DNA from 3 places in the Methylomonas sp. PHL2-19 genome. Region 1 is predicted to be linked to each of the others. Evidence: riboswitches for the same ligand, from Rfam matches in the RefSeq annotation. Region 1 holds a riboswitch; each other region holds the start of a gene.

The links. Region 1 has a riboswitch for cobalamin ahead of ACR02O_RS03885 (TonB-dependent receptor domain-containing protein). Riboswitches for the same ligand answer to the same signal wherever they lie in the genome.
Region 2: linked by a shared signal. The riboswitch ahead of ACR02O_RS15450 (CbtB domain-containing protein) and the one ahead of ACR02O_RS03885 (TonB-dependent receptor domain-containing protein) in region 1 are both predicted to bind cobalamin.
Region 3: linked by a shared signal. The riboswitch ahead of ACR02O_RS13205 (ribonucleoside-diphosphate reductase subunit alpha) and the one ahead of ACR02O_RS03885 (TonB-dependent receptor domain-containing protein) in region 1 are both predicted to bind cobalamin.

Annotation. Positions count from the first base shown of each region.
Region 1 is NZ_CP196839.1:834,750-838,027, reverse strand. It holds gene panC (pantoate--beta-alanine ligase) at 1-516, shown strand, start outside; gene panD (aspartate 1-decarboxylase) at 614-994, shown strand; gene fliW (flagellar assembly protein FliW) at 1,043-1,501, opposite strand; cobalamin riboswitch at 1,641-1,858, shown strand; gene ACR02O_RS03885 (TonB-dependent receptor domain-containing protein) at 1,978-3,278, shown strand, end outside.
Region 2 is NZ_CP196839.1:3,330,750-3,334,027, forward strand. It holds gene ACR02O_RS15440 (cobyrinic acid a,c-diamide synthase CobB) at 1-745, opposite strand, end outside; gene ACR02O_RS15445 (CbtA family protein) at 748-1,395, opposite strand; gene ACR02O_RS15450 (CbtB domain-containing protein) at 1,397-1,573, opposite strand; cobalamin riboswitch at 1,661-1,790, opposite strand; gene ACR02O_RS15455 (IS256 family transposase) at 2,152-3,278, shown strand, end outside.
Region 3 is NZ_CP196839.1:2,869,686-2,872,963, reverse strand. It holds gene metE (5-methyltetrahydropteroyltriglutamate--homocysteine S-methyltransferase) at 1-6, opposite strand, end outside; gene ACR02O_RS13210 (LysR family transcriptional regulator) at 114-998, shown strand; cobalamin riboswitch at 1,151-1,369, shown strand; gene ACR02O_RS13205 (ribonucleoside-diphosphate reductase subunit alpha) at 1,480-3,278, shown strand, end outside.

The DNA of each region.
Region 1 (3,278 bases):
TCGGCACTGCATTGCGGTGCCAGCCGACCCGGACATTTTGACGGCGTAGCCTTGGTTGTTTGCAAGCTGTTGAACATGGTCCAGCCCGACCTGTTGTTGTTGGGCGAGAAGGATTTTCAACAACTGACGCTGATTCGGCAAATGGTCGCCGATTTGAATATACCCGTTGCAGTCCAGGGCGTGGCAACGGTTAGGGAGGACGATGGCTTGGCGATGAGTTCCCGCAACAGCTATCTGACCGACCAACAAAGACAGCACGCGCCCAAGCTCTATCAAGCCTTGATCGCTGCACGCGACGAGATTTTAGCAGGGCATGTCGATTATCCAGCTGTGGCGGAACGGCAGCGCCAAAATCTGCAGCAAGCCGGTTTTGCAGTTGACTATTTCAGCATTTGCCGTAGCAAGGATTTATTGCCCGCCAGCACCAGCGACGCTAATCTGCTGATTTTGGCTGCTGCCAAGCTGGGCACTACACGCCTGATCGATAACCTGTATTTTTCTAAAATAAACAACTGACTGCATTGGTTTTTACCTTTGAAAGCTAATGCTTAAATTTGATAGCAGAGTCAATTTCAGGCATAATCGCCGGCCCTAGTATTCGACCTTGTTTACCATGAACATAAACATGCTTAAAGCTAAGTTACACCGTGCGCGGGTAACGCATTCCGAGCTGGATTACGAAGGATCGTGTGCTATAGACGGTAAAATTCTGGATTTTTCCGGCATCAGGGAGTACGAGCAAATCCATATTTACAATATTAACAATGGTCAACGCTTTACCACCTATGCGATTCGCGCCGAAGAAGATTCCGGCGTATTTTCGATTAACGGTGCAGCTGCAAGGTTGGCGTGCCCTGGCGATTTGATTATCGTTTGTGCGTTCGCCAGCTTAGATGAGAAGGAACTGACGAACTACAAGCCGACTTTGGTGTATTTCGACGGCAACAATCGTATTAGCCATTCCAGTCATTCCATTCCTGTTCAGGCCGCCTGATTTAAACATCCGCCGGCGAACGCAATCGCCGGTGGATGTTTGCATTTTTTAAGCTTCAGATACATCTATCTCACTGACCTTCTCGGTCAGGGTGATGCTTTGTTCGATTGCCACCAATACTTTTTGCATGCCGATGCGTTTGTTGGCGTTGATTAAGATTGGCGATTTGATCGAGCCTTTAATGGTCGGCTTGCCATTATCCTGCTCGTTGTCTTTGTGCAGCAGAATTAATATCACCAGTTCGTCGCCCGGCTCTAGTTGCAGCAGCGCTTCTTCGGGGTCGGTTACCGTAAAATTATAATTGATGTTGAAGTGCGACGGATGAGCCGCGGAAAAAGTCAGCTCCGCGTTATCGACCGATTGCAGCCAATAGACAATCTCGCTGCCTTCCTGATGAAATAATTTAAAGCGGGTCTGATCTTCAAAACCGGGTAGGCCGCGCGGAAAATTGATGATAGTGTCCGGATTGATGTCTTGGTTGCCTAACAATTTCGATTGAATTTCCATGATCCCGCCCGTATTCGTTGAAGTCTAAGTTAACAGCATTAATCAATGCACCAATGTATAGCACGGAAAGGGGTATTTGCAATGCCGATTGTGGGCGACCCGCTCGGACACTCTTGCTTTATCATGCCCGACTCCCTAAAATTGCGCGCTTCTTTCAGGTGTTTGCGCCGCTTTCTCGGCCAAGCTTAAACAGGAAGTCGGTGCGGCGGTTTTATCCGCTCATGCCGGCGCTGCCCCCGCAACGGTAGATAAGTAAAGAGCTGCGTTTTTGCCACTGTGCGCTTTGCATGGGAAGGTCGCAGATCAGGCGTCAAGCCACTTATAAGCCCGGAGACTGGCCCGGAAGATCATTCGAGACAGCGGAGGGCTGTTGACGGAATGGTCTGAGTCCATGCCTAGCCTGCCTCCGTCTTTTTCGTTTTCCGTTTTTCCTCTGTCCTTTTTCACCCGGATGCGCGGCGGGCGCAGAGGATAATATGCAAACAATTCTATACAGATCTTTATTGCTGGCGAGTACGCCTTTTACAGTGTGGGCGGCAACCGGCGATGAGGCTATCAACCTTGCCGAAACAATCGTGACGGCTACCCGAACCGAGACTAGACAGAACGAATTAGCCACGGCGATGACGGTTTATACTCGCCAGGACATCGAGAAACTTCAGGTTAGAACCCTTCCTGAGTTACTAAAAGGCACGCCGGGTGTGGACATGGTGCAAAGCGGCGGTTACGGTAAGGATACCAATGTCTATTTGCGCGGCACTAACTCCGATCATGTACTGGTTTTAATCGACGGCATCAAGGCCGGCTCGGTGACCACCGGCACCAGCGCATTTCAGTTTATTCCTATCGATCAAATCGAACGTGTGGAAATCACTCGAGGCCCGCAGTCCAGCCTGTATGGCTCGGAAGCGATCGGCGGGGTGATTCAGATATTTACTCGCAAGGGCGGCACCAGTGAACGGCCGAACATTGCGCTGGAAGCTGGCGGCGGCTCATACGACACCTATAACGGCTCGGCGGCCGTCAACGGTAAATGGGGCAAGGCTTGGTATAGCTTGAGCGCCGCTCAACTCGGTAGCCAGGGCATCAATGCGCTGAGCGGTGTCAGCGTCGCGAGCGGCTATAATCCGGACCGCGACGGCTATAACAACACCAGCCTGAATGCCAAAGCCGGTTACCGCTTCGACAACAGCGCGGAACTGGAAGCATTTTTCCTGCGAGCCGAAGGCGAAACCGAGATCGACAATTCCATCAGTAGCACCACTGAGTTTGTCAATCAGACGCTGGGAGCCACAGCCAGCGCAAATTTCAGCGATAGGTGGAAATCCACTTTGCGGGTGGGACAAAGCATGGACGATGCCGATCAGTTTCGGCATAACGGTCGGTTTACCAGCCGTTTCAACACCACACGCTGGAACGCCAGTTGGCTGAACGAACTGGCCTTGCATAAGGATCACCAATTGACAGTGGGTGCCGATTACCGCTTCGACGAAGTCGACAGCACCACACGCTATGTCGAAACCTCGCGTTACGATGTCGGAGTGTTCGCTGATTTGCACAGCCGAATTTTCGACAAGCATTTTTTGAACGCTTCCTTGCGGTGGGACGAAAACCAGGCTTTCGGCGATAGTGTCACCGGCAATTTCGGCTGGCGGTTTAATTGGGATTACGGTCTCAGCGCTTTTGCCAGTTTCGGCAATGCATTTAAGGCGCCGACCTTTAACCAGTTATACTTCCCAGGCTTCGGCAACCCCGGCTTGCGTCCGGAAAAGTCCAC
Region 2 (3,278 bases), 2.5 Mb from region 1:
CCGCATCACGAGCCACAGCGATAAGCTTACCAGCCAGTAACGGTGGCGGCGGGGAGGTGGCGATCGGCGCGAAGGCAACCGGCTGCGGCAATCGGCACGGCGCATGGCTACTGAGTAATTCGGCTGCGCGCGCCAGGCGAAGGTCAAGGTCTGCAATTTCATCGGCCTGCACTAAGCCTAAGTGCCGCGACGGCAAGCCGACCGTTTCATCTTTCGCCATCGCCGCCAGTAGCGGCATGCTGTCCGGCAAGGCTTCTTCCAGCAATTTAGCATGACCCGGACTGCCGACTTTGTTGGCGATGACGCCGACAAACGGCAAGTTGGCTCTGTAATGGGCTAAGCCGTAAGCCACAGCGGCAAAAGTTTGTGCCATGCCGCCCGCATCGATGACAACGGCCACCGGCACGTCTAGTGTTTGTGCCAAATCGGCGCTGCTGCTATCGCCGTCGAACAAGCCCATGACACCTTCAATCAAGATGATGTCAGCGTCGGCGGCGTTATAAAGCATCTCACGGCAATGCGCTTCGCCCATCATCCATAAATCCAGCTGATAAACCGGTTGTCCGCAAGCAAAGCTCAATATTTGCGGATCGATAAAATCCGGGCCGGTTTTGAACACGCGTACCTTGCGGTTTTGCTGGCGATAGTAATAGGCCAAAGCCGCCGTAATGGTGGTTTTGCCTTGCCCGGAGGCAGGAGCGCTGATCAATATCGCCGGGCAATGGCGTGTTGCAGTAGCATTCACCACTAAAACGTTACTTTACGCAACAATCGGCCCGATATTGCGCCCAAGGTCAGCCAGAAAATAGCGTTGTTGATGGATGTCAACACCACAAAATGCTGTTGTAAGGCTTCGGGCGCTAAAGCCTGGGCAACCTCCGGATGCGGTGCGCCGATCAGATGCGGTAAGGCCAGTAAGCCAGCGCCGCCGATTTGCAGCCAGCGCTGTTTGGTCAAAAACAGACCAAACAAGCCAATCGCGGTAGCGGCGGCCGTAAAAAGCCACCACGCTTGGCGACTGTGTAATTCGGCGCTGTCGGTGCCCGGCAACTCCGGCGGCAAGCCCAATGATGGCGCGACAAAAAATACCAAATAACCGGCCAAACCCCAGCCGAGTCCGTACAGGTAACCATGTTGATCCCGCCAGTACAGGGCGACACTGATAAACAAGGCAAAGCCGAAGCCGGTTAGGCCATTGAACAGCAAGGTAAAGCCATTACGTTGCCAGCCGTCCATCGGTTGCCAGTCACGCACATGCTCAGCCGATGGCGTTTCGAATTGTTCGGCGGCCAAAATCAAGGGCAAGGTTTGATAGTGTTGTAGCACGCTGAGTAACAAGCCGCCCAATAGTCCCGCCAGTAGCGAGATGGTGACCAGCTTACGAAAATCCGCCATGTTAATGGCAAGGAAAAGCTGCGCTGTGACGTCCGTCGTGGGCGGCGTTATGCAGGTAGTTGTTAGCGTCCTGCAAGAAACCCAAACCTAACACGACGGTCAGGCCCAAAACAATAGCACTCAGGCCGGGCAGGATTTTTGAGGAAGAAAGGATGGTAGATGCCGCGAGTGTTTTCATGGTTGTCTGTTCCGAAAAAGGTGGACGGAATAACAGAGGGAAAGACAAACCAAAAAAACCGATTTGACAGATCGCCCTCCGCAATACTGTTGACTACAGTTTTAGGCCTGTCTCCGGGCTCGTGACGAATCACCTACCGTTGCGGGGGCAGCGTCGGCATTTAACCGACTTCCAGTTTCACCCGCCAAGAGCGGGAACCTTAAAACCAGCGGCGATTGTATGCCGCAGCTAGTCGTAGGGCAAATGAAATGTATTGAAATAAGAATAAACGGTGCGGCAGCAGCTCCTCTCGACAAGTTATCGATCAACCAGTAATCGCCCGCAACGAGTGATTCTATCAAAACTAAACACATGCTCTCTCGGGCTTTCATAACAACGCCCCACCAATCTTCGTCTGTAATCCGGCTCGCCTTTTTCGAGATAAATAGTGGCGCCACAAATGGGACATGCCGCCGAATACCGAACTAACCGAATTAGAGTTATAACTAAATCTGGTGTACGGCCCGACTTGATGAAAGGTGGCGCCCTCTGCTGAAATGAGATTGTCGAGATCGAATAACAGCAAAATGAGAGACGCCATGAACAAAGATAATGCAAAAGACTGGAATAATGCCAGTGGGATTAACGATCCTTTGACGGATTTGTTGAAGACGGGTGCTAGAGCCTTGATCCAACAAGCCGTTGAGGCGGAGCTACAGGCTTTTCTGGGCGAATACGCCAAGGTTACCGATTTACGGGGCCGGCAAACCGTGGTGCGTAATGGCTATTTGCCGGAGCGGGAGATCGTGACGGGCGTGGGTAACGTGACGGTCAAAATCCCCAAGGTTCGAGACCGTTCCGGCGGCAGGATCAAGTTCAACTCGTCGCTGGTGCCGCCGTATGTTCGCAAGACAAAACGGGTGGAAGCGGCCTTACCCTGGCTGTATTTGCGCGGCATTTCCACCGGCGACATGCAGTCGGCCTTATCGGTGTTGCTGGGTGACGATGCCAAAGGCTTGTCACCTGCCGTGGTTAGCCGCCTGAAAGCCCAATGGGCCGAGGATTATCTGGCCTGGAATCGGCGAGATTTATCGAAGGAGCGCACTGTGTATGTCTGGGCCGACGGCATCTATTCGACCCTGCGTGGCGAGGATGATCGGCTGTGCCTATTGGTCATCATCGGAGTCAACGAACAGGGTGAAAAGCGCTTGCTGGCCTTATCGGACGGTTATCGGGAATCGAAAGCCTCGTGGCTGAGTGTTTTGCAGGATTTACAAACGCGAGGTCTACAGGACGCGCCGAAACTGGCTACCGGCGACGGCGCTTTGGGTTTCTGGGCAGCCATCAACGAAGCTTGGCCCACCACACAACACCAGCGCTGCTGGGTGCATAAGACGGCGAATGTGCTGGCGACGCTACCCGATTCAATCCAAGGCAAGGCCAAGGCGGGGCTGAAAGAAATCTGGATGGCGGAAACCAAAGCCCTGGCCAATCAAGCCTTCGACACGTTCTTGCGTGACTTTGAAGCCAAGTACCCCAAGGCGGTGGGCGTGTTGGAAAAAGACCGTGAATCGCTATTGGCCTTTTACGACTTTCCCGCCGAGCACTGGATACACATTCGGACGACAAATCCGATCGAATCCAGCTTTGCGACGATTCGCCATCGGACCACCCGCACCAAGAACTGCGTGTCCCGCAATACCTTGTTGGGCTTGGTGTTCCAATT
Region 3 (3,278 bases), 2.0 Mb from region 1:
TGTCATAAATAAGTCCTTTCTATTGAATGTTTGACACATAAAACATTGTAAACAGACAATAGAATGAAGATAATCGATGATTATTCATTGATTCATGAGATATATTCATCAATATGGAATTGATCCACCTTCGTATCCTACTGGCGTTAAAACGCCAGCGCACGCTGAGCGCCGCCGCCGAAACTCTGAATCTGACCCAATCGGCATTGTCGCATCAAATCAAAAACCTGGAGCAACGCCTGGGCGTGACGCTGTGGTACAAACAGGGCCGCTCGCTGGTGTTGAGCCAGGCCGGGCGCTATTTATCCGAGGTGGCCGAGTCGGTGATCGCCACCGTCGATTCAGCGGAAAACCACTTGGCGCAACTGGCCAAAGGCAAAACCGGTAAATTGACCATCGGCATCGAATGCCACGCCTGTTACGAATGGTTCCGCAACATTCTGCAACCCTATCTGCGCGCCTGGCCGGATTTGACGATCGAAGTCACCTCGCGTTACCGCTTCGAATCGTTCGAAGCCATCCGCCAATACAAACTGGATGCAGTGCTGACCTCGGACCCGGTCGACAACGGCCTGCTGAGTTACCAGCCGCTGTTCGATTTTGAGTTGGTGTTGATCGTTGCCGATAACCACCCTTTGGCAAGTCGCACTGAGATCACGCCCGGAGATTTGCGCGGCGAAACCGTATTGACCTACCCCGTGGCCCGTGAACGACTGGACATGTTCCGCAAGGTGCTGCAACCGGCCGGCATCGAGCCCGCCGCACATCTCCAGGTCGAGGAAACCGACATCATGCTGCAATTGGCCGCCGCCGGCCGCGGCGTCTGCTTGCTGCCGGAATGGCTACTCGCCGACAAATCCGCCAAACTGGATTTGACCGGGCTGCGCTTTGCCGATCTGCCCATCGGCAAGACCATGTATCTGGCCTGCCGGCACGAGGACGCCGAGCTGGAATATTTACGCTGGTTGGTGGAGCATGCTGGCAGCGTGGTAGTGTGAGCGCAACTGGTGGTCGCACATAGCTATATCTGTTTGCTCAAGAAAGCAGCTTGTCTCGATAAAAACACACAAAACACAACATATAGTTGCCAATAATAAAATGAATCACTGTATATAGTTTATATAGCTTGACAGCCATCTTTTTGCCGCCTAAACTTTTTCACCAAGATGGTTCCCCCCCGAAGGGGATTAAAAGGGAATCCGGTCGGCAATTTTGCGTTTTTCGCATAATCGCCGGAAAACCGGAGCTGCCCCCGCAACTGTAATCGGCGAGTTGAGGTTCAATCCGTGCCACTGGACGCGAGTCCGGGAAGGCCGAACCGAAACGGCGACCCGAAAGCCAGGAGACCTGCCCTCGAAACCTTTATCAACCAGGAGCGGGGTGTCTCCGAGGACGATGGCAAGTATTGCGGTTAGGGTTTCGCTGCCGTTACGTCTGCCGTTGCGACTTCAACTCCCCGCTCCCCTTGTGGAGAAACACATGGATAGCGCCGCTCAACCCGCCAGTTTTTATCCCGACCCTGCCGAATCCGTTAAACACGCCCCCTCGTATCCAACGGATAGCGGCTTGGAAGTGATTCGCCGCAACCGTGCCGTGGTTGCGTTTAAGCCGGAAAAAATCGCCATCGCCATCACCAAAGCCTTCTTGGCCGTGGAAGGCCAGCACAGCGTCAATTCGGCGCGCACCCGCGAACAGGTGGCGCAACTGACTGCCAGCGTGGTCGAGGCCTTGACTCGGCGTTTGCCCGGCGGCGGCACGGTGCATATTGAAGATATTCAGGACCAGGTGGAACTGGCATTGATGCGTTCCGGCGCCCACGACGTGGCCCGCGCTTATGTGCTATATCGGGAAAAGCACGCGGCTCAGCGCGCGGCGCAACAACCCACCGAGCATGCCGTACCCGTTTTGCACGTAGACGACCAAGGCCAACGCCGGCCGCTGGACAGTGAGGCCTTCAGCGCGCTATGCCGCGAGGCTTGCGCAGATTTGATGGGCGTCGATGCCGAACGGGTGTGGGCCGAGACGCTGAACAATCTGTACGACGGCATGCCGCTGGCGGGGGTGCGCCAAGCCTTGGTGTTGGCGGCGCGCACCTTGATCGAAATCGAACCGGACTACGGTAAAGTCGCCGCGCGCTTGCTGTTGAGCCAGTTGCGTCTGGAAGCCACCGGCTCGGCCTTGACCCAAGCCGACATGGCCGAACGCTATGTCGACTGCTTTGCCGAGTTCATCGCCGCCGGCGTCGCTGCCGAACTGATTGATCCACGCCTGGCCGAATTCGACCTGGAACGACTGGGCCAGGCCCTACTGGCCGAGCGCGATCTGCAATTCGATTATCTGGGCCTGCAAACCCTGTACGACCGCTATTTCCTGCACATCGACGGCCGCCGCATCGAATTGCCGCAGTGCTTTTTCATGCGGGTGGCTATGGGTTTGGCCTTGAACGAAATCGACCGCGAAACGCGAGCCATCGAGTTTTACCGTCTACTATCGAGCTTCGACTTTATGTGTTCGACGCCAACCTTGTTCAACAGCGGCACCCGCCATCCGCAATTGTCGTCGTGCTACCTGACCACGGTCTCCGACGATCTGGACGGGATATACCAAAGCATCAAGGAAAACGCGCTGCTGCAAAAATATGCCGGCGGCCTGGGCAACGACTGGACGTCGGTGCGGGCGCTGGGCAGCAGGATCAAGGGTACCAATGGCCACAGCCAGGGGGTCATTCCATTTTTAAAGGTGGTCAACGACACAGCCGTCGCGGTCAACCAGGGCGGCAAGCGCAAGGGCGCGGTCTGCGCCTATCTGGAAAACTGGCATCTGGATTTTGAAGAATTTCTGGAACTGCGCAAGAACACCGGCGACGAGCGCCGCCGCTGCCACGACATGAACTCCGCCGCCTGGGTGTCGGATTTGTTCATGCAACGAGTGCGGGATAATGCCGAGTGGACCTTGTTTTCGCCGGTGGATACGCCAGACTTGCACGACTTATACGGCGCGGCCTTCGCCGAGGCTTACCACGCTTACGAAGCCAAGGCCGAACGCGGCGAGATCAAATTGTATAAGCGCATCGGTGCGGTGCAGCTTTGGCGCAAAATGCTGACCATGCTATTCGAAACCGGCCATCCGTGGATCACGTTCAAGGACGCCTGCAATCTGCGTTCGCCGCAACAGCATGCCGGGGTGATTCACAGTTCCAACCTGTGTACCGAAATCACGCTGAATACTTCGGTCGACGAAACGGCGGTTTGCAATCTGGGCTCGGTGAATCTGGCCGC